Regions from separate parts of the Candidatus Jettenia sp. AMX1 genome, predicted to be linked through region 3. Evidence: riboswitches for the same ligand, from Rfam matches in the RefSeq annotation. Region 3 holds a riboswitch; each other region holds the start of a gene.
What was found. A riboswitch is a leader RNA that binds a small molecule or an ion and turns the genes downstream of it on or off. The one in region 3 is predicted to bind cyclic di-GMP.
Positions count from the first base shown of each region.

Region 1: another riboswitch for cyclic di-GMP. It lies ahead of FBQ94_RS00865 (M10 family metallopeptidase domain-containing protein); the one in region 3 lies ahead of FBQ94_RS07445 (HEAT repeat domain-containing protein).
Region 2: another riboswitch for cyclic di-GMP. It lies ahead of FBQ94_RS16960 (two-component system sensor histidine kinase NtrB); the one in region 3 lies ahead of FBQ94_RS07445 (HEAT repeat domain-containing protein).

Region 1 covers NZ_SZPP01000002.1:81,225-89,416, forward strand. Annotated here, with positions in the region: gene FBQ94_RS00840 (hypothetical protein) at 138-674, shown strand; gene FBQ94_RS00845 (MlaE family ABC transporter permease) at 745-1,521, shown strand; gene FBQ94_RS00850 (ABC transporter ATP-binding protein) at 1,726-2,469, shown strand; gene FBQ94_RS00855 (MlaD family protein) at 2,481-3,419, shown strand; gene FBQ94_RS00860 (hypothetical protein) at 3,844-4,143, opposite strand; gene FBQ94_RS00865 (M10 family metallopeptidase domain-containing protein) at 4,249-5,511, opposite strand; cyclic di-GMP riboswitch class I at 5,799-5,947, opposite strand; gene FBQ94_RS00870 (O-antigen ligase family protein) at 6,245-8,192, shown strand, end outside.
Region 2 covers NZ_SZPP01000079.1:1,179-9,370, reverse strand. Annotated here, with positions in the region: gene FBQ94_RS16970 (sensor histidine kinase) at 1-1,945, opposite strand, end outside; gene FBQ94_RS16965 (radical SAM/SPASM domain-containing protein) at 2,254-4,101, opposite strand; cyclic di-GMP riboswitch class I at 4,499-4,586, shown strand; gene FBQ94_RS16960 (two-component system sensor histidine kinase NtrB) at 4,650-5,915, shown strand; gene aroA (3-phosphoshikimate 1-carboxyvinyltransferase) at 6,143-7,411, shown strand; gene ribD (bifunctional diaminohydroxyphosphoribosylaminopyrimidine deaminase/5-amino-6-(5-phosphoribosylamino)uracil reductase RibD) at 7,423-8,192, shown strand, end outside.
Region 3 covers NZ_SZPP01000019.1:10,518-18,709, reverse strand. Annotated here, with positions in the region: gene FBQ94_RS07450 (S8 family serine peptidase) at 1-1,457, opposite strand, end outside; gene FBQ94_RS07445 (HEAT repeat domain-containing protein) at 1,534-2,439, opposite strand; cyclic di-GMP riboswitch class I at 2,800-2,948, opposite strand; gene moeB (molybdopterin-synthase adenylyltransferase MoeB) at 3,344-4,153, shown strand; gene FBQ94_RS07435 (rhodanese-like domain-containing protein) at 4,273-4,713, shown strand; gene FBQ94_RS07430 (SagB/ThcOx family dehydrogenase) at 4,730-6,310, opposite strand; gene FBQ94_RS07425 (hypothetical protein) at 6,498-6,689, shown strand; gene FBQ94_RS07420 (hypothetical protein) at 6,664-6,813, shown strand; gene FBQ94_RS07415 (multiheme c-type cytochrome) at 6,927-8,192, opposite strand, start outside.

The DNA.
Region 1 (8,192 bases), on a different contig from region 3:
TCATACAGAGAGTACTATAACTGAAGTCTTCGGTTTGTTCACTCGGAAGATGATTGAGCTAGCGAGGCAATTTACCTTTTAAGATTGACCATATTGGTAATCGCAAAGGATAGAGTAAACGATAAGGAGTAACATTGTTGAGTTTATTTCGAAAGAAAAGTGTGACCCACTGGTTGAGTGTCTCGTGCCTTCTTTATATTATTTTAAATTTCTCCCTTCCTGGTTGTGCTTCATTACAAATCAGAGATAATATCTTTTCCTCTCCGGAAGAAGAATATACGGTACACATTCCTGAAAAAGGATGGGAACCAGTTAAGACAAGCGATGCAGATATGGTCTTGTGGAATAAGCAATATAACGCTATGATTGCCCTCATTTCCAGCGATAGAAAAAGTAAGGAATTTTCTCTGGAAATGCTGAATAAACAACTTTTTATTGGAATGAAAGACAAGGAAATATTTGTGAAGGAGTCTGTAGTAGTAGGTAATCAAAAGGCAATACATACTATTTTGACATCGAAAATAGATGATTATACCTTAAAAATTGATTCTTACGTTATTGAGACAGATAATAAAATTTATGACCTGATGTACTGGGCTCCCCTTGATTTATTTCATTATGCACAGAGCGATTTTGAAAATATGGTAGAAACCTTTAAATATAACCAACTTTAAAAACGTGAACCTATTACTGGTGTCATTCTTGCGCGGGCAAGAAGCTATGTATTAGTAAATACTATTTCAAATGAATATCCTCTTGTCTATCGATGTTGCTGTTAAGAAATTTATCCTTTCTGTAGGGCAGGTAACTTTACTGACGATTAAGGGATTTACCGGTATCTTTTTACCCCCATTTAACCTGAAGCTCGTGCTCCGGGAGATTGATAATTTTGGAGCCGGTTCGCTCTTGTTGGTTGATCTTATTGCGCTGTTTACAGGGATGGTGATGGCCCTTCAAACAATCTACGGGTTGAGTATGTACGGCGCAGAGATTTATGTTGGCGGTGTAGTTTCTCTTTCCCTTGTCAGAGAGTTGGGGCCTGTTATGGCATCTATTATGGTTGGCGCAAGAGTGGGGTCTGGTATTGCGGCAGAGATCGGCTCCATGCAGGTAACGGAGCAGATCGATGCTATGCGGGCATTAGGGGCAAGTCCTGTTAAAAAACTGGTGACTCCAAAGATAATCGCAGCTATGGTTACCCTTCCTCTCCTCACGGTTACTGCTAATATTGTTGGTATTTTTGGCGGTATGATTATTGCCTTGTTCGAGCTTGATATAGACTATACTTTCTATATCAATTCCGTCTTAAATACCATTACAGTTTCAGATTTATTAAGCGGTGTTGGGAAGACAGTATTTTTTGGAATAATTATCGCTGTAGTTGGTTGTTATTTTGGATTAAAAACTACAGGAGGTACCACGGGTGTGGGACGTTCTACAACAATTACTGTTGTCACTATATCAATCTTGATCTTGATTTCAGACTTTTTTCTGACAAAATTATTTCTGATTCTTTTTTAATTTTATAGTTTGAACACAGATAGCACAGATAAAAAATATCTGTTCATGAAACAGAGTTTCTTGACAATGGCGCTCTTAAACCATATCTTCCTGAAAATTATAGAAGGGTTTGAGAATAAGCGTAAATATTCGCTATGATTCCCCTTTGTGGATTTTAGAAAATAATTCTCTGCGTTTATTGGTGAAAATCTGCGTCCTGATCTCATGCCAAAAGTAATTATTGAATTTAAAGATGTGTATAAATCATTTAATGGAATTTTAGTCCACAACGGCATTAACCTGTCTATAGTAGAAGGTGAAATTATGTCCCTTCTTGGAGGTAGTGGATCAGGGAAAAGTGTGCTTCTGAAGGAGCTTATTGGCCTTGTAATACCCGATAGAGGGGATATTATCGTGTTGGGTAATACGGTAACTCAAATGAATGAAGAGTCACTGATTGAGCTACGGGAGCACGTGGGGATGCTGTTTCAGGGAGCTGCGCTTTTTGATTCGCTTACGGTATTTGAAAATATTGCCTATCCGCTCCGGGAACATCTAAAATTGACGGAGAAGGAGATTCGTGAACGGGTAGCCGAAAAATTGTATCTTGTAGGATTAGGCGGTATTGAAAACAAGATGCCAAATGAATTAAGCGGTGGTATGAGGAAGCGCGTTGGACTGGCCAGGGCAATTGCAACGGATCCCAATATTATTCTGTATGATGAACCCACAACGGGATTAGATCCCATAACTGCTCAACGGATTAATGAACTGATTATTGATTTACAAAAGAAGTTAGGGATAACCTCCGTTGTAGTAACCCACGACCTGCACTGTGTTAAAACCGTTTCTAACCGGATTGCAATGCTTTACGAGGGGAAGATTGTTGCTGTTGGTACCTGGAATGAGCTTATAACATCAGATATTCAGGTAGTAAGAGATTTTATCAGTGGTAATATTTGTGAGTAAAAGGGGCGTGTATGGCAAGAGAACGATTTGCTGAATTACGGGCAGGGCTTTTTACCCTGCTAACGTTAACGGGCTTTATTATTATGGTGTTTATCCTTGGCAGTCAGAAGGGATATTTTAAGTCTCAGATCACGATAAAGGCAAAATTCTCAAATGTGTATGGATTACAAGCCGGCGCCCCGGTAAGGTTTATGGGTGTAGGAATAGGTTATGTGAATGATATTTTCCTGCCCGATGAACTGCCTTGTACAGGAATTGTGGTATCGCTCCGGATCGATACTTCAGTCAAAAAGAATATAACTACAGACTCTACTGCCACTATTAAATGGCTGAGTTATGTAACGGGGGATTCTTATGTAGAGATATCGTCTGGTCCCTGTCACGAACCTGTGGTAAAAGATGGAGATTTTATAAAAAGTACAGAACCGGTAGACTATACCGCAGTTATTGAAAATAGTACGAGTGTCATTGAATCCTTTTCAAATATCTCCAAAAAACTGGAAGAAGGTAATTTTGTAGAATTATTAAATAGTACTTTAGTATCGCTGAATGAGAGTTTGAGGGCTTTTCAGACGGGAAACGGCCTGCTTTATTCACTTATGTATGATCCTAAGGGAAAACAACTCTTGGAGAATTTTGCTGCAACTTCTGAATCTCTTAATGAGAGTGCGAAGGCCCTTCAAAAAGGTGAAGGATTGCTTCATTCTCTTATCTACGACCCCAAAGGAAAACAGGTCATGGAAGATTTAATCTCAACTTCTGAATCTCTTAAAGAAATTATGGCAGGGGTTGAGAAAGGAGAAGGTACTCTTGGTGCTCTGATAGGAGACCCTGCCGTGTACGATAACTTAAAAAATCTCCTGGGCGGTACCAACCGCAGTTTTCTTTTAAGAAGTTTAATTCGGAAAAGCGTTGAGAGAGGTAAAGAAGAGGGTAATTATTCAAAATAATGTTAGACCTATTATAATAAAGAAACACCGTTGGTTGTTGTTCTCTCATTTACGGTCTCTTCTCATAAAAAACAGGAGGTGATGTATGGCAAGGCTTTACAGGTTGTCCGAGAATTAAGATTTTTAAAATTAGCATACGATATATTGTGCTTGTAAATATGATATGAATAATAAATGGTATCCTTAAAATTCTTAATTACATTCTCGGACAACCTGTAAAGCCTTGCCCTACATCGACTCCGTGAGTGTTTTCCTGGTAAATATTGATCACTATGATTTCTCTTCTTTGCTTGCTGCAGTTTCTTGGTACTTATCTGTGTTAATCTATGTCCCATTGCATATCCTTACATCGCCAGAGATTCTCGTTTCCCGCTTTTTGGCGAAGATACGTTTTGTGGAAATGAGAAAGGTTGTATTCCTGTTTTTATTGAGATTTACCAAAAGAAAATTTTCCCTGAATACCTCCTACCGTCATAAATAGTTCTGAGTCGCTTTTTGTCAAAAAGAGGAGGACGCGTTCGTTGGTTTCAAAGACAGGACTATCTTCCATTCCCGGCGAGAAAATAACTTTTATCTCCGCACCGGCAGTGGGTTTTCCCTTAAGTATACATTCAACGAAAATAATAGCCTCCCGGTTGTCTCCCTTTGAATGAATCTCTTTAACCTCTCCGTATATAACGAGATCAGAACGGGCAATAAGTTCTGAGTTATCCATCCTCAACATAATACTATATGCTGGTGTGGAGGAAAAACTCCATAAATATAGAATAAGGAAGAGGAGGAAAATCCCCCTCTTCCTTTTTTCCTTTTTATACTTTGCTAGCCACATTTAATGCTTTCCTTCATTATAAAAATTTGTTCCTATATCCCTGCTGCTGTTCTTTGGATTTACAAATCTCACATTAAATGTAGCAACCTTAGAGGCGTCTCCCGGATTAACCACAATATCCCCAACTACAATTCCATTGAGAGAAACGCGAAGGGTCTCCGGGCCCAGAAGAATATTATCTGAAATAGTCAAAGTGACCTTGACCTGATCAATATCTTTATATGAACTGGAGAGTCTGTGTTGTGCCCGATAAAGATCTCCTATATGCCACCAATAACCGTCAAATTGGGAAACAAAAGGATCGCGTGAAAGTACACCATCTACATCGGCTTTTGACCCACCCGTATCTGTATCTGCGGTAGGTAAATGGCGAGTCGTATAGTTTGCAGTTCCTTTTTGTCTGAGCTGTACCTTTACATCTTTTTCACGAAGTCTGAAACTTCCGGAGCCAGGAGCTGGAATTGAAACAGATTCAATCTGAATAATCACATCTTCTGGCCTGGATCCATAAATCGCATAAATACCTGCAATATCATCATACGAAAGATAAGGTTTTCTTCCCGTGTAAAAAGGATACATAAGGGCATTGGGATCAGAGGAATGTGCCAATCCGAGGGAATGTCCGATTTCATGTGCCGCGACGGTAAGCAAATCAATCCCTGCCCCACCATAGGTTGGAGTTACCCATGTTTCATCTTCATCAAAGTGGACATCGCCAGCAATACATCCCCCATTGACGGGTGGTGGATACCACGCATGTGCCAGCACACCGCCGGGTCCGTCAAAAGGATATCCGTCACCATGGTCTCCTGCTCCCCACCAGATACGGATGTCACCAGCACATGAGTTAGCCCCACCGTCTGCAACTTCTGTTGGTTTAACCTCTGCTACATTTGACCAGAGTCCGAATGCCTGTCCTATAACTCCCCGCTCCGATGCCCAGGAGATATCAGGACTGGTATTTCCAAAGCTGTAGGTAAAGCCAGCGATGGGCCAACTTCCACCGGTAAGAGCATAAGGAGCTAGTCCTGCAGGAAGGTCATCATAGAGACAGGGAGAGTCGCTGGTGCAGGGTGATGCTGATGCAGAGGGGGGAGGCGTTGGTTCTACCCGAAGGATTGTGCTATTGTTATTTGTTACAATAAAATTTTTTCCCTGATATATATAACTAACACCTTCGGTGTCTGCTGCAATGGATAAGCTTCCCATCGTTCCCAGAGAAAACAGAGAAATAAACGATATACATATTTTTACATTTTTCATTGCCTTTTCCTTTATTTAAGGTTGTATTACGCAAGAGAAAAAATCCTTTCATTTCTTTTTCTTCATGAATATCATGCATGTTTCTTTAAAATAGGGAAAATACTTTACTCAGTTTTGACTTAAGCAATTCATTTCAATGTTTTTCAGGTCATTTGTATCACCTCCTGTTCATGAATAAGTGGCCATAAATCTCAGGAACATTTTACGGAGTACCGAGTAACTACAATTTTTAAAACTATTCCTGAAAACAAAAAAGCCTTACTGCAAAGATATTCATGGAAAATATCTTCGGCAGTAAGGCTATCTTATTTCTATCGTGTCAGTTATAAGTGTAAGTGTCTGTTATTTATACTGACACTGTTTACGAACACTATCCACGGTTACAAGACCCTTTACTTTGCGTCCTCCGATCACTCGGAGTTTACCTTTGTCGAATATTTACCGCACTACTATTTTGACCTTAATATGTCAATTTATAAACCAAAAATCAAGGAAATTATTATTCTTTTGAACTACAAAAATTTTCCTGTGATAAATGGTAATCATACGAGATCTTACTTTTAATTAAAAAAAGGAATAGTTTATATTTTTTATTTTTCATGATATAGTATGAAAATAGTATTTCATTTTTAATAGATTGATACTTAAAATATTGCTAAATTTGGCAATCAGGAATATGAATGAGAATAAAATAAAAAATATTTTCAAAAACATAATGGTACAGGGTGATACAGTGATAATAAGTTTATTATTGGCTGCCGTTATTATCGTACCTCTGTTCTTCGATATCCGCCTTTACAGTGTTTTCGACCTTAGCAAGGTGACTGCTCTCTATTTGTTAACGATAGCCATTCTCTTTGTATGGTCGATCATGTTTGCTTTGAATTCTCATCTTACCTGTTCACATACTTCAATAGATATTCCTATCCTCGCCTATATAGGAGTTTTTATTATTTCATCAATTCTCTCTATAAACCCCATAATGAGTCTCTTTGGCACCTACAAGCGTTTTGAGGGTTTAACTGCCACGGTATGTTATATCTTTCTTTTTTATACTACGGTCAATTTTGTAACGACAAAAAAAAGGTTTTATTTCCTGTTAATCTCAATTATCACCGGCGCTGCCATCTCATCATGCTATGGAATTGCACAGCATATCGGGTTTGATATGTTCAAATGGAGTAGTTTTGAAGCCCGCCGGGTATTCTCAACCTTTGGGAATCCCGTATTTTTTTCGACCTACCTTGTTATGGCTTTACCATTAGCCGTTGTCTTATTTTTGGGTAACTCTTTCGAACGAAAAGAATCACCTCCGGTAAGAAGTCCTTATATCGTATGGTTTTTTTTTGCGTTATCCTTGATTATTTACACTACCTTTTGGCTTACCAATACCCGCGCATGTTTTGTGGCGCTTCTTGGAGGATTAATTCCTCTGTTCTTTTTTGTTTCCAAATGGCGCCTTACGAAAAGATATAAAAATGTAATTCTCATTGTTTTATATATCCTTATCGGGGTAGCATTTAACGTAAGGCATGAAACCTCGGTTATTAAGCATTTTACCGCTGATGTAAAGGCAGCCGATTCACCCGAATCTTCCGTGAGTAAAGGAGAATCGAAGGAATTGCCGGATTTTGATAATACGCAAAATAAATCAAGGCCGTGGATTACTGCCCACTTGTCCGTTGCCGGTTCATCTTTTTCCCGCATATTCCAATACCTGGCTGCTCTTGAGATTATGAAAGATTACCCTGTTTTTGGTATTGGACCAGATACTATAGGTATTATTTACCAAAAAAACCTTGCAAAGGTATTTTCACTGCGAGAAAGTGACCGGGGGTTTCCTTTTCCGAGACAGGATAGAATTCACAATGATATTCTCGATACGGTCGTCACTCGTGGTATTTTTGGCCTGGGTACTTACCTATGGCTGCTGGCAGCCTTTGGAATATATATTGGTAAAAATTACAAAAAGTTAACAAGTGAAAACAAATTGCTCATGCTGGGGCTTTTAACGGGAGTACTTTGTTATCTCATTCAAAATGAGTTTAGTTTTGGAAATACACCTATTGTTATGCTCTTTTGGATAATGATGGGACTCTGTATCTCAATAATAAAGATGCAAGAGAGAGAGGAATGGGTAATAACTGGAAAATTCCGGAAAGATGCGAAGCTGCAAAGTCCAGGTAATGGGAAAAATCAATATATTCAAACTCCTGCTTTCACAATTTCCCGAATTTCCAACTTTTCCAGATGGCTATGTTGTGGAATTGTGCTGACGGTATTAGGCTTCATTCTCATCTTCGTTATTCGGGTCTACAGGGCAGATGCATACTTTGAATATGGAAGGAGGGTCTTTGGGTTTGAGGATGAAAACGCTCACGGTAAAGTAGAAAAAGGACTCTATCTTATGAAACATGCTATACATCTCAATCCATACGAGACATTCTATCGCGATGAACTGTGCAGGGTATATATACAAATGGCATTTAAAACAAAAAACGAGGTATGGATACAGGGTACGTACGATGAGGCCAATAATTCTTTACAGTTAATTCCAGAACATTTTTTAAGCTTTTTCCAGCTAGGCGTAATATATCAAATGTTAGCTGAAAATTTTAAACGGGATACTATAGACGATGCTATTACCTGTTATAAAAAGGCTATCGAGATGGATGCATTTC
Region 2 (8,192 bases), on a different contig from region 3:
CATCGATTCTTGGACGTTCCTGGAAAAATCGCTCAAATAACCTGGAAAATTGCTCTTTTGGCAATCCGATGCCTACTCCAGTGTCCCTGATAGCAAATTCTACATAAGGATTTTTTTTTTCTATAGAAATATGAATTTCTCCACATTCCGTATATTTTATAGAGTTATCGATAAGATTGGTGATTACTCGCTGGATTTCATCCTTATCTCCAATTACGGGAGGTACGGTATCGGGGATATGGCCTATTATGGCCAATCCTTTCTTCTCTGCCAGGAGCCTCATACAGGTAATAGTTTGAGTAGCTAGCTCATTCAGATGAAGAATTTCTTTTTTAAATACTAAACGACCCGATTCTAAAACAGAAAGATCAAGAATGCTTCCGATAGTCTTTTGTAATCTTTGCAGGCTGTCGTTAATAATTTTACTGAATTTTTCTTCTTTTGAGCGGTCTATATGTTCTTTTTTTACTTCTTTAGACCAGAGATCAATTGCCATCTGTACCTGGGCAACGGGAGACTTGAGTTCGTGAGATACATCGCGTATCATTTTATCCTTCATCTGATCAAGGGTAAGTAACTCCTTATATGCCTTCTCCAGATTGCTGCTCTGTTTTTCAAGTTCCTGGTTAGTAAGGATTAAGTCTTTTGTCCTTTCTTCTACGGTTCTCTCCAGGTTGGAGGTATATTCCTTAAGTATCTGTGTTTTTTCTTCCAGGAAACAAGCCATTTTATTAAAAGAATTCGATAATTCTCCAATTTCATCATGGGAGATAATTTTCACCCGTTTACTATAATCACCTTCAGAAATACTTTTTGTTATCTCGGTAAGGTAAAGAATAGGATCTGATATTTTCTTTCCAAAAAAGAAGGCAAAGGAGATAACAACGATGGTTATCAGAACCATGATGGGAGCAACAACCATGTGCAATCTCTTGACCGGACCGTAACCTTCCTTTACATCAATCTCTGCAATAATGCCCCAGTTGAGTTCAGGAATCCATTGCCAAAAGCCTAATACCTGTATACCCCGGTAGTCTGTATAACCCTCTCCATCGTATCCATGCCCTCCCTTCAGACATTCCTCAACACTTCGGGTAAACTTTCCTGTTGTCGGATTAATAACCTTAAGCTCAAGGGTTGTTCTTTGATGGACTATTCCAAAATCCTTGAGATCCCGTAAAAATTTCGATTCAGAGATCATATATCCATGTTTATTAATCAGGTATGTTTCTCCCGTTTCTCCTAACCGGACACTTCTCATAAGTCTACTAATTTCCATTACATCTACCCGTAAGCATACGACACCGATAATCTTATTTTCATAAATCACCGGCGTAGTGATATAGAGGGTAGGTAAACCGAATTCTAATCTTCCGTATTCATTTTCTAAGGGAATTACCGAGGGTGCAATGGGTGATACAAAGGTGATGCCATTTACGGCATTTTTGAAGAATTCATATCCCGCCACATTCGTGATTACCTTTCCCGTTGAGGTAGTGATTTTTAAATCTCCGTGGCGGTCACAGATGAAGATTTCTTTATAACCATAAGCCTCTCTAAGGGTATTTAAATGATGAAGCAGCCTATAAAAATTTTCACTCCCCTCGGATTTATAGATTACACCAGGTACATTCGGGTTTTCTGCTATAATCCTGGCATCAGCCTTCCTTTCCTCGATCCATCGTACAATGAGTTCCGACTGCTTATGTCCGACCCCCTCAAGATTTTGTATTAGGGAATCCTGCAAGGCCTTTTTTTCTGTGGGATAAATAAATACCCGCATAATAAAAATAGGAAATACAGAAAGCAGAATAGAAGAAATAATAATCTTTGTTCGTATCGATTTACAGGAAAGTATATGGAGTTTATTGAAAGCCTCAGGAAAGATATTCTCGTAGTTTCGGTATCTTTGCAAGAGCTGTTTTATGAGCACTATAGTATTCATGACAAGTTCTTTTATGAGCTTATAGAGAAGTACTCGGTGTTCGCCCTTATTGAATACTTGGGAAATTCAATATGCCTTGGTTCAGCCAAGGACGATTGAACCAGCAAAATTGTTGCTGAAAGGTGGCATCATTTGATGTACAGGAATTTTTAATTCAGGGTAACTCTTTAGGGTTGCTATCCTATCCCCCGTGCACGTTTAAGCGAGAGGAGGCAAGGCTAAAGCCTTGCCCTACATCATAAAACTCTTGCCCTACATCATAAAACTATAGAGGCCTCATGTGTTTTCATGCCCTTAAGCCCCTGTTTTTACTTGAGTTTATTCTTAACAAAAGAAGGAATATCTTTCATGTATTGATCGATCATTTCGCAGGTAATCATTGCAGCACCTCGCCGGATCGCGAAGCCTTCAATTGCTTTTTTTGCCCTGCCTCTGATAAATATAGGCGCCTTCTCCAGACGTTGCTTTGCTTCCTCTGTCCATGAATCCTTCAAATATGCCTGAAATTTAGTAATGATGCCCTCATTCCTGATAGTACGTTCATCAAGAAATGCCTTAATAGTATCAATAACCTCTTTTTTGTGTGCACTTTTTAACTTTTCTTTGGCCTTATCCCATGCATCCATCCTTAGTTCATCAAATCCGATATTCTTAATACGTTTTGATGCGAGCTGCATAGATTCATCCCGTATTTCGGAAAGGAATTTAGAAGTAATCTCTTTATAACCATGCTGGCGCGCCTTTTTCTGCATAAGCTTATAAATACCTGGCCGTACAAAATCCGGCGCATTTGCAACACGTTTTCGCGCCTCCTCAGCCCAGGGGATTTCACCATCCTGATGTACCTGGCCTCCATCTTCTGTGTTAGTGCCAGCTTTACTTTCACTTTTTGTCGGGAATGCAGTTCTTTTCTTTGCTATCATCTCTTCCCGTGAGGCCCTCATTACTTCCAAGGTTATTTCATGATGGTTGCTCTTTGCTGCATAACCTTCAACATTTTTAATGACCATACCCCGTCCGAAAGAGGGGATTTGTTTCAGGATATTTTTTGCCTCGGAACTCCAGCTCATGGTGAAGTTTTCTTCAACCCCAAAGGTTTCGGCTGGTGCTAATTGGATAACTGTATTGCCATATTTCCCCGGGATATAATTGCACCATCCATCTTCATCCATCTGGTTCCCTGAGGTTGCAAGCGCCCTTGCCCTGCATCCTTTGCAGATGTACTTAAACTCACAGACACCGCATCTGCCATTCAGATCAGTATTTCGCAAAGTTTGAAAATCGGGGGTATTTTTCCAAATCTCCACAAAACTTTTCTCTCTTACATTTCCGGAAACATTAGGCATATAAGGACACGGTGTAACATCGCCTTCCGGTGTGATCCTGCAGTAGTGGGTAGCAGCCGGACAACCGCCAGCATACGTCCTGATGAGTGGAGAGGTGGTATCATGTTCATACACAATCCTTCGGTAGTGTGGTGCGCATTTTGCTCCCACCATCATTTTCCCCTGATAGTTCTTTTGTATAGTATAAAGCTGGTGCAATGCCTGATCGTACTGCTGCGGTGTAATATCGGTCAACTCCTGACCTTTACCGGTACAGACCAGAAAGAATAGGTTAAATACCCTGGCACCAAGATTATATGAGAATTCGATAATATTGGCAATCTCATGAAAATTCTCTTTCGTGACGGTTGTTTGTATTTGGAATTCGATGCCTTGCCTGCGGCATGCCTCAATTCCGTTGAGGGTATCATCCCATGCACGTGAAATCCCCCTGAATTTGTCATGTCTTTCAGGCATTATAGAATCAAGGCTAATACCAATACCGGTTACACCACTTTGTTTCAATCTCTTTGCCACATCATCATCAATTAAATTCCCATTCGTGCCCAGCACTATCATCATCCCTTTCTGAGAGGCATAGGAGGCAAGATCATAAATATCCTTCCTTAATAGTGGTTCTCCACCCGTAAGGATTAGCAGCAAGTTAGGATTAAGCTCTGCCATTTGATCTATAAGCTTAAACCCTTCCTGAGTGCTAAGCTCATTGGCGGATTGCCTGGTTAATGCATTGGTATCGAGGTAACAATGGCTGCAACGCAAGTTGCATCGATAGGTCGTGTTCCAGGAGATTGCATAGGGTTTGTAATTCATTTTAAAAGCCTTTTATTATAGATAATACTAAAGATAATGTGAAAAATGAATCTTTCATGATAATTTTACTATGAGCTGTCTGTGAGCACAATAGTTTTCTCTCTCTGCTTATGATAAGCAGATCTGAGATCGGGCAATGCTCTATGCAAATAATATAAAATTGAGAAAGAAAAAACAATGGATATATCTCTGAATACTCTGTATCAAGGAACATTTGTGTACTACAAGATACATTTTTGTCATGTAAAATTTTTTGAACCTATTTCATACAATACGTATGTTAAGATGAAAAATATGATAAATATTGAGCACTATTAACGATTTGTAGTTGCTATATCGTTTATTGGTATGTAAAATGCTAAACGTAACGTTTGTATCTATAAAGTTAATTTTTGAAACCTGATAAAGGCAAACCATTCGAAAGGATGGGACGCAAAGCCACTGGCCTAAATCTTCATTAAGAATATGGTAGCAGGGTTGCCGGGCGAATACAGCACTCCATAGGCCGCTGTGTTTGTTACGGCCAAATTTTATAAAGGGGTGCTGGCATGTTATTATCTCACGTCTCGAAATTCTTTGTAACAATCCCTATTTTTGCTTTCCATACAAAGAACTGGTTTTGTGCAGAATGGTTATACAAACAGTTTATTCCCTCTGTTGTTGGCTTTTGGAGTATTGTCCGTAACATTATCAGGCGTAAACGTGCTAAAAAGACGCTTCGTGCAAGCGAAAGTAAATATCGGCTCCTCTTTGAGAGTCTTCCTCAGAGAATATTTTCTAAGGATAAAAATTTCGTATACATGTCTTGTAACGAGAATTTAGCCAGAGATCTCCATATCAGGCCAGACGAGATTACCGGAAAGACCGATTATGATTTTTTCCCCAAAGAACTTGCCGAGAAATATAGAACTGAGGATAAGCGGGTTATAGAATCAGGGCAGACAGATGACAGAGAAGAGAAATATATCGTAGATGGACAGGAATTGATTGTCAGGATGGTGAGAACCCCGATAAAAGATGAAAAGGGTAATGTTCTTGGCATCTTAGGCGCATTTCTGGACATCACGGAAAAGATAACCTTGCAAAGAGAAGCTGAACGGTCCAGACATCTGGCATCATTAGGTGAACTGGCTGCGGGTGTAGCCCACGAGATCAATAACCCCATAACCGGTGTTATTAACTGTGCCCAGATACTATTTAATAAAAGTAGCGAAGGAAGTAAGGAAAGGGATATTGCCGGCCGGATTATCAAAGAGGCTAACCGTATAGCGAACATAACCAGCAGTCTTCTTTCTTTTGCAAGATTTGGCGATTCAAAGGAGAAGAAGAGCATCGTTAGCATCCGCGAGATAGTGGCGAATACGTTTGTCCTGATAAAGGCGCAATTGCGAAAAGAGGGTATTACGATAAAGTTAGACGTTTCTCCAAAATTGCCCCAAATTATTGCGCACCCTCAGCAGATACAGCAAGTCTTTCTGAATGCTATCAGTAATGCGCGATATGCCTTAAACCAGAAATATCCAGAGGTGCATGAGAATAAAATCCTTGAGATTATCGGGGAAGAAACAACGATAGACAACCGTCCGGCGGTAAGGATTACCTTCTATGATCATGGCACGGGTATACCTGCCAGGATACGAGATAGAGTAGTAGAACCGTTTTATACCACAAAGCCCCGGAGTAAAGGAACGGGCTTAGGATTAAGCATCAGTTACAGTATTATCAGGGACCATGAGGGTAGGCTTGCCATTGATAGTGTTGAAGGTGTATTTACCAAGGTTATTATAGTTCTGCCAGCATTCAAACCGACATAGCAGATTTTCTTCATTTCTTCGTTAAAATCATATCCACGATACTATTGCATAGTTGTTTCAAATAAACTAAAATATATTCGTTTTAAATTTCTAATCAGGAATAGGTTAAGGCTTATGAGGGACTTTGGGACCGTTTGGGTGTATTGATGAACAGATTTTCATGTCCCCCCCAAAGCAGTGCTGGCGAAATATCATAGTACGGAAATTTTTCATAGGTAAGCTATAAAGTGATCGAAATAAAACCAATAAAAGGAAAAGTCAATGCAGTAGTTAAGGCTCCAGGCTCAAAGAGTTATACAAATCGCGCCCTTGTTACGGCTGCACTGGCTGACGGACAATCTATAATTTCTCATGCCCTTTTTAGTGATGATACTAAATACATGGCATCTAGTTTAAATACCCTGGGAATACCCGTTAAAGAAGAGCAAAATGTTAATAGGTTTGTGGTATACGGTAAGAGCGGAACTATTCCAGTAAAGCAGGCAAATTTGTTTATTGGAAATGCAGGTACAGCGATGAGATTTTTAACTGCTATGCTAACCCTGGGAAAAGGGGTCTATGAGATAGACGGTGTTTCGCGCATGAGGGAAAGGCCTATACAGGATTTACTTGATGGTTTAAGACAGCTTGGGGCAGATGTCAGCTCGAAATACCATAATGGTTGTCCGCCGGTACTCGTCGGAGGAAAGGGATTATCCGGTGGATCGGCTGTTGTAAAGGGAGATTTAAGCAGCCAATACTTTAGCGCCTTATTAATGACAGCTCCTTATGCTCAGAAGGATATCGTTATAGAAGTGAAAGGCAGCCTGGTCTCGAAGCGTTATGTAGATATGACTCTTGCATTAATGCGTCAGTTTGGGGTAAACGTTAGCAACGATAACTACAGAACATTCTTCGTCAAATCCGGGCAACGTTATCGCGCTATGCATTATGAGGTGGAGGCAGATGCATCAGCCGCTTCTTACTTTTTTGCTGCTGCGGCAATTACCGGTGGAAAGGTTAGAGTTGAAGGAATCGGAAGTGATTCCCTGCAGGGAGATATTCACTTTGTAGACGTCCTTAAGGAAATGGGTTGTAAGGTTACGATGCATGTTGATTGGATTGAGGTGCAGGGAGATACGCTGCATGGGGTGGACGTCGATATGGGGGATATGCCGGATGTGGTGCAGACTTTGGCATCTGTAGCGGTATTCGCCCGCGGTAAAACGCGGGTACGGAATGTGAAAAATATGCGTATAAAGGAAACTGACCGTATTTCTGCTGTCGTGAATGAATTGCGCCGGATGGGGATTTCAGCAGTAGAATATGAGGATGGTTTTGAGATTGAACCATCTCTGCCTCAACCGGCAGAAATAGAAACCTACGATGACCATCGTATGGCTATGAGTTTTGCGTTGATTGGGCTGCGCGCACAGGGAATATCTATAAAACATCCGGAGTGCGTATCCAAGACATTTCCTGATTACTTCCGGAGATTAGAGGAGTTACGGCCATAGTTTGCTGCGTTATGACTACAGTAAATACTGATGAAAAATACATGATGCTTGCGCTGGAATTGGCAGAAAAGGGAAGGGGAAAAGTAGAGCCTAATCCCATGGTAGGCGCCGTACTTGTAAAAAATGACGAGATTATCGGAACAGGGTATCACCAGATCTTTGGGGGGGCGCATGCAGAAGTGCATGCAATTCATGAGGGAGGAGCAAACTGCAAGGGGGCAACACTCTATGTTTCCATGGAACCCTGCGCGCATTATGGTAAGACGGCGCCATGTGTTGATGCCATTGTTAAGGCAGGTATCGGGAAGGTGATAGCTGCAATTATCGATCCTAACCCTATTACATCAGGTAAAGGAATACGAAAATTAAAGGAGGCAGGGATTGAGATTAAGCTGGGGGTTATGGAATTCCAGGCAATGAAATTGAACGCCTCTTTTTTTAAATTAATGCAGCAAGGATTGCCTTATGTGATAGTGAAGTGGGCAATGTCACTCGATGGAAAGATTGCTACTCATACAGGAGACTCAAAATGGATTACGTGCGAAGAATCACGGGTATATGCACATAAGGTCCGTGGGCAGGTGGATGGGATTTTAGTTGGAATTAACACCGTATTGCGCGATGATCCTCTCCTGACCTGCCGCCTTGAGGGAGGAAGGAATCCGAAGAGAATTATCATCGATAGTAACGCCTCGTTGCCCTTACATTCCCGTCTTTTAAAGACAATTCATGAAAGCGAAATAGTAGTTGCTGTGAGCAGGAACGCATTGCCCGAGCGTAT
Region 3 (8,192 bases):
TCATAGGAACCACCACTGTTCGTTAAATCAAGCGCCAGCGGTGTAACTCCTGAGAATAATCTGGCATTTGCGGGAGCAAGAGGCGAACTAGGCGCCTTGCCGGTAACCGGGTCAAGTATCCTTCCCACGATAGCTCTCTCAGTAGTACCGAGTAACGCCTGACGCACATCGACCCTTCGGGTTCTAACGGGAAAACCCTTGCCTATCAATTTTCCGTTTGTTACAAGCCGCGCAACTAAGCCATCCCGCGTAAGGGCTGGCAACTGTCCCCACACAAGGGCGGCTGCCCCGGCCACTACCGGTGATGCCATAGAAGTACCTGACATAGGCGCATATCCTGCCGCAGGAGTCGTCGATAATATTTCCCATCCAGGCGCCGCAATATTATATTGGCCTGGGGTCGCAGATGGGCTGAAGTTTGAAAACCATGCCCTGGCATCGTTCTCTTCCGTAGCCATAACCCGAAGGGCAGTATTCACATCACCTCCAGGATATGAAGGGGTGGTAGTGTTAGAATTACCGGCAGCCGCTACAAGCACCTTTCCTGCATTTTTGATAGCAAGCACCTCAGCAGCAACGAGCGCGCTGGCAGGACCTCCAAGGCTCATATTTATCACTTTTGTAGGAGGTGTTGTAACCGCTGTTCTTGCGTATTTCATACCTTCTGCAACATCGAAAAAGGTACCAGATCCGCTGGCTGAAAGAACCTTCACGGCTAATATTTTAGAATTCGGACTTACTCCTTCTCCATACTGACCGTTACCTGCCTTTGCTGCAATAATCCCCGCAACATGAGTACCATGCCCATTATCATCGTAAGGGTCGAAATTATTTGCAACACAGTTTTTCCCTAAATAGACCTTACCGGAAAGATCAGGATGGGTGTAATCCACACCGGTATCAATTACTGCAACTGTTGGCGGTGTAGCAGAGAGCGCCCCAAGCGCAGCTGTCTTTCTTATTACGGTAAGATGCCACTGGTATCCGGTTCCCGCATCGGCAGATACGGATTGAGCATTCATATCGCCAGGGGTAGAATTTTTATTCTGTAACCCTTTATTCTTCTGCCCTCTTATATCAGGAAGAAGCGGCTTGGGCGGAATACTCATAAAACCGTTTCTTTCAACAAACGATACATTGGGAAGTTTAATAAGAGAATGAGCAGCATCCTTTACTGCTTCTTCGGATGAAAACTGCAGCAGAACAGCAGTATTCCCCATTTTCTTTACCAGTTTGCCCCCTGATGCATTAGCTACCTTGAAAATAGCAAGCGTACTCATGCCTTCTTTGATCCCAACGATCAACTGACCTGCAACATAATCTTTCCCGGCAACCAGCCCAGGCTCAAAACCGTATCCGAGTTTTTTATTCTGTGTTTCATCTGCCATTGCACCTATCGAATTGGACAATACCATAGATAGGACAAACATAACGGACAAAAAAACCTTTCCTCTCATACAACCCCTCCTTTTCTCTATTGTTTTCATGATAAACATCATTACAACCACAGAACTCTATTCGCTTATACGTATGTTATTCTTCTCTTACCTCCTTTCTTGCCTCTAACTCATACATAAGCCCTTCTGCCTTGCTACGCACTAATTCATCACTATCATGGAGAACTACTCTTGCTGCTTCAAGGGCAAATTCTTCGCCTTTGGATGTCATTGCCTCTATTGCCATTATCCTTATTTCAGGATCAGGATGGGTTAATCTCGCCCTTAAAATAGGTAATCCATCCTGAGCAGACAAATGAGATAGCTGGCTGAATGCCATATGCCGTATATCAGTATTATCATCTTCCGTTGCATCTTTTAATATCTCCATTGCATCTGAGCCAAATAATTCACCTGAACCAAACAGCTCTCCCAGTAACGAAATAGCTGTTTTGCGAATATCAGTGTTTGTACTTCGGCTATCGTTGAGAAGTAAACCGGCAACGCTTCTATAGCCCCTTTCATGAAGTTGTTTATATGCAATCTCTCTGATTAAGGGGTCTGAATCTCTCGTTGCTGAGTAAAGAATATCCTCTATATACGGATGATTTATTTCTAAGAGTTCTTGAATCTTTACAAGACGCATGTTGAGGTCGAGACCTTGAAGATTATTATAGAAAAACTCACCTTCCGTTTTCTCATCCTCCTGAAAAACGACAGACTCTAAGGATGAAACAGGCCGGCGTCCTATGATCAGCAGGCGGGGTAATATTTCACCATGAGAAGCCGCTTTCATAAAAATAGCGTAATTTACATGGGCCAGAAGTTTTTTTAAGCTCTCATGGAGGGTAAGTCCGGAAAAGCAGATACTCACTGGCTCTTGAAGACGCTCTGAACCATGAATCTCTATTCGTGTCTGGCAAGAGATCTGGTAAAGTATGTCTGAGAGCGGAGCCTTCTCTGCGATTACACTAAGACGCTGCTCTTTCCATGCAACTTTCAATGGTATAACCCCTTGCTGAGCTTGTGCTGAATACGGGTAAAAAAATAAGCTAATGTAAAGTAACAGGAGGAATATCGTAAAAGGTATTTTATGACTCTCTATATGCATCAAATTCTATGTAAAGCTTTTCTCTGGTTTCAGGACTTTTAAATATTTGTAATCGTTAGCAAGGTGAAGTTTGGTAGTCATTCGGAGCGGAGTGAAGAATCTCCCGCCCGTGAAAAAGCGATACTCTTCGTTCCACGGATGATAAAGATGGATGCGATCTTTTTGCAACTATCAGGAAAATAAAAAACCTTACTTCTGAAAACATTTTCTGAAGTAAGGCTATATTTCCTCATGTTAAATTTGTAAGACATTTTCGGTAGCAAGGCCATCTTATTTCTATCGTGCCAGTTATGAACGAGAGTGTCTGTTACGTATACTGACACTGTTCACGAACACTGTCCACTGTTACAAGATCCTTTACTTTGCGTCCCCTGATCACTCAGGGTTTGCCTTTGTCACAATGTTTTCTCTACTTTAAGCAGCTGCTTTATAACATGTACAATATTTTATGTCAATTAAAATTTTTAATTCTGATGTTAAACCTTTACAACGAAAAAGAGAAAAGTTCCTGTCCTGACAAATGATAAGACAATGACTAAAATTTATTGAATCGTAAAATATTGTCTGCTATAATCAGATATTAAATTTCTCGTAATTGTAGTATGACCAATGAGTATTCGGTCATTATTCTCTCAGAATAATGAGATAATAACCCTAATAGTATCTTGAACAAAATGAAGATTCTTGCAGAAGTTAAGGTCATGCCCCTGTGCATGACCTTTTTTATGGGAAAAATTACATTGCAACGAGGAACAAATTTCGTATATAACTATCCATAATGCATAGGAAGAATACAATGTCATCGCCATTTACAGAAGAACAGATAAAGCGTTACTCACGTCACATTATCCTCCCTGAAGTTGGAGGAAAGGGCCAGTTGAAACTTTTAAAGGCGAAGGTATTTCTCGTAGGCGCGGGGGGTCTTGGCTCTCCGGCTGCATTTTATCTTGCTGCTGCAGGAGTCGGAAAGATCGGTATCGCAGATAGTGACTGTGTAGACCATTCAAATTTGCAGCGGCAAATTTTACATGCTACCAAAGATGTCGGCCGTTCAAAAGCTATCTCTGCCAAAGAAACCCTTGAGGCGCTAAATCCCGACATAGAGGTAATCCCTTATACAGATCGTTTGAATTCAGAAAATATCCTTGATATTATCAAAGATTACGATGTAATTCTCGATGGCGCCGATAACTTCCCTACAAGATATCTTGTGAATGATGCCTGCGTTTTTCTTAAAAAACCGCTTTCCCACGGTTCTATCTTCCGGTTTGAGGGGCAGGTTACAACAATCATACCTTTTGATGGGCCTTGCTATCGCTGTTTATATGAAATGCCCCCTCCCCCCGGATTGGTACCCTCCTGTCAGGAGGCTGGGGTATTAGGCGTGCTGCCAGGAGTAATAGGTTCTATTCAGGCTACAGAAGTTGTGAAATTAATTCTTGGCAAAGGGCAGATTTTAAAGGGAAAATTGCTTATGTATGATTCATTAAATATGGAATTTAAAAAGGTCAAGATACACAGGAATCCTAACTGTCCGGTATGCAGCGATAAAGCTACCATCAAAGAGCTTATTGATTATGAAGAATTCTGCCAGACTCATGGTTAAATAAGACCGGCAGGAGAATGTATCTATCATGTATAAGTTTTATTTACAATTCGATAGTAATCCCTCAAACTCACCTGTGGGTATAAACTGTCGGGAGAAATTTCAGAGGAGGAAACCATATGGCTATAAAACGATATATACGAGTAACAGGCTTGCTTGTAGGTATGATCTTATTCTTAAATACTATCATGGGCATCCTTATCTTTAAAAAGCTCCATGCAGACAAAGAGGATACAAAAACAGAAGTAAAAAATATAACACCTAAACAGGCAAAGGAATTGATAGATCATGAAAAGGATATATTTATATTAGATGTGCGAACTGAGGAAGAATATGATAAGGTACACTTAAAAAGCGCTAATCTTATTCCTATTCAGGAACTTGAGCAAAATATCGAAAGAATACCAAAAGATAAGCAAGTAATTGTTCATTGTGCCGCCGGAGTACGTAGTGCAAAGGCATGTAAGCTATTAAAAGATAAAGGATTAAAAGAATTGTACAACATGGAAGGAGGCATTAACAAGTGGCAGGAGGAAGGCTATCCTGTAGAAAAGCATTAATCGATAGTATTAAGTATTATGGTATATCTTCCTCGAAATCATGGAGATGACTATAGGCAGGAAGTGTTGAGATACGAGGGTCATCGACCCTTTTCCCAACAGTGAAATGGTATATTACCTGTTGTTCTGCTGGTGTCTTCAGAAAGGTATGTACATCATCATCAAGAAATGCACCGATACCAGTAGCATCATATCCCATTGCTGTAGCACCTAAATATAAAACCTGTCCCAGAAATCCTGCTTCATAATGGATATAGCGATATCCTCGGTCACCATAAGCTAGTAACGCATACTCAAAGTTACTCATAAAGCTGATGGCAAAAGCCGAGTCACCGGCAATGTCTTGATCTAAACTTAGTTCCTTTGCACTGTGTTGCACATCACCTCTGGACACTAATAGTAGCCGCTTTTGTACTCTATCAAGGTAATACACACCTCTTTCCAAGCCCTCGATACGGTGAATATATAGGTAGGGAACGACTAGTGGTGGCCCCTCTCGGATCAAGAAATCAGCTTTATATGAGGAGCATAAAAGTTGCATAAGAAAATGAAACTCCGGCAAAGACAACGGTGTTTTACCATCAAAATCAAGTGCACTTCTCCTGTGTCTGATAGTCCATTTTAATGAATATTCGACAGCCGGTATTATTGTATTAATTTCCCCACATTGTTTATCTCTTGTATACGGCAAATAATTTACAAATGATTTATCTTGTTGTGGAATACGTATGTGATACGTTCTACCAGTAAGTGCGTGTCCCATACGGATACGTGGATAATCTACTTCTCTGCTCGAAAGCCTGTTTGTATACCTTGAGGCACCTATATCGACCTTTTGAAATTCCTTCCGATTCGCACCAATAACAGGTTGATCACTACTTAGAACCAAAAATAAAAGCAATTGCTCGTCCGTCTTATCAAAACAAAGATATTGGCGCATACTATCATCATTGAACGCTCCAACGGACAGCACAAAAAATCCCAGCGCATGTGCCGCTACCATAATCGATGCCATTGCATGTCCCACATCAAGATAGCAGTACCGTAAAGCTCTGGACTGATATTTCCATGCCTCGCGCCAAAAGATGCTATGTAACCCGATAATAATTGGAGGCGTTTTAGAAATACCGTCAAATCTTTCCCACAAAACAGGGATTATATCCCCGATAACTCTTTGCTCGATCTGATGGTCTTTCACAAAATAATGATATGCACCTGATGGAATATCTTTCACGTTATGAATATAAAGATGTGTCTCTGTAGGATGCAAATCTCCACTGCTTGGGTTTACCCTCAGCGACCATGGCTCTACACCCGGATAAGATTTCCATGCACTGATAGACATTGAATAATACAGGAGTGTGGATAAGGTATTTAACGTAACAGGGTTATTCCTTGGTTTATTATGAGTAAAAGACCAAACATACGATAATGGGCTATGCATCTTTTCAAAGCTATTTCCCAAATCTATTTTTGGGCAACCTACATAGGTACGAAAAGGATTCGGTTGATTTGACCAGTCAAGAACATGCTGATTCTGATAAAGTTTCTCCCAACTATGTTTTGTTGTCTCATGGTATTCACGAATAGATTTCATTCAGGCATTGTATAAGAATTGTGCCGTGTATGCAATACCTGTGTGGAAACATTTTTGAGTATAAACATGAATATTTCTTTTGACTTTTTTCTTACAACTTACAAGATTTATATGGTAAAATCTTTTTTTATAATCCAGGTAATAGCACACAGCTACATAAAAATCTGAAAATAAAGAAGAGATTTTAATGCAGGGAGGAAAGATTTTTACCAGCACCATCCTTACCCATTCCATCGAGACTGCATTTACTCAGAAATTTCATGGTCTTTACCCGACAATGATTGTTGCCCAATCATTACGGCGTTTTGGCGAAGGAGTTAAGGTCTGTTGTGAGATTGTAATGGAAGCATGTGATGGAGGACCTTATCCCGGAATTTGAAGAAGTTGTTGCCGTAGCAGGAACCGGCAGAGGAGCTGATACGGTATGTATAGTAAAATCGGCAACATCAAAGAGGTTCTTAGATCTTAAAGTACTTGAAATACTAGCAAAACCCCGAGGGTAAAAAGAGGCTTCACTATGATTATAGTAAACAAATCCCCTTTCATAGAGGATTTGTTTACGTATTATCATGTATTATAAAAACCAGACCATAGAACAGCGTAGTACAAAAAACAACTATAAATTAACTTCTGCTAATATCTCTGCCATATCAATTACAGGAAGTTTTATGGATTTCTCACCAAGAAGCGTATCTACGATATCCTGTGGTGCGCTCCGATAGTGTAAAACGGCTTTTACCTTCAATGGAGATTTAGCATCACCTGGAATTAAACAAACAAAATGTTCCTCTTTTTGACCTTTTGGAGGAATACGATTATCTGAAATAATATGTGTGGCAGTCCACACGTGAAGTGTCTGTTTGCCGTTTTCATCTCCAAATACGGTATGATAGATGGTAGCATTAGGATCGACGTTCCCTTTTTCATCTACTTTTCCGCTTTGATAAATAATTTTGTCTTCTGCATCTGTCACAGAAGTTTCTAACCACATCTGGCGCAGCTCGGTAAGCCCTGTAGGTAAGTAATGCCCTGCGCCGGTATTTTTTATGTTTACCTGGAATTTCAGGATATCGCCTTTTTTTGCGTTTGGATTCGCCACAACTTCGAGAGTTGCAGCGTTCTTCAATCTGTCAATGGCCATTTGGGGCTGTACTTCTGAGTTAGGCGGTAAAGAAATCTGAGAAACGCTTCCGCCAACAAAGTAATGTGTCCATATATGAGGACGCTTCTTACCTCCCATAATTTCGGGCGATGCCAGACCAGGGTTGTCAGGCCTGTCAGTGCTGCCAGTGCTGGGAAAACCGGGACGCTGTCTCATATGACAATCCTGACAATGCACGGTCGTCTCCGGATCATTTGTATTATATGGACCTTGCCTCCATTCCGTATAGGTTTGTTCTATAGGGAGATCATTTCCGGCGTGTGATACATCATGACACCCCCCACAGAATTCCGAGCGTGTATGCAACTCAGAGTACTGACTTCCATGAATGGTTTCAGGAGAATCCTTAAAAGGACCATATTTAATGCCCCCTTCCATTGCAGCTGCGTTACCAGGACTTAGTATGTAGGGCGCATTTCCAATACCCGTAGTTGCCCTGACAGAATGACAAAAATCACAGATAACACCTCCTTTTTCATCATCGACAGGAAGATTGGCATCTCCGGCGCTATGACCAATAGGAAAGTGGCAACGAACGCAAGATTCTATATTTCGTTTTTGTGATTCTCCTTCTGCTGTTTTTTTACCCAAGTTATAAAGAGCCTGAAAAAGTGGATTCTTCCATGCATTAGCATGCGTGGAACCACTCCACATCTTAAAAATTTCAGGATGACAGGAACCGCAAGAAATCGGACTGAAGAATTGACTTATTCTTACATC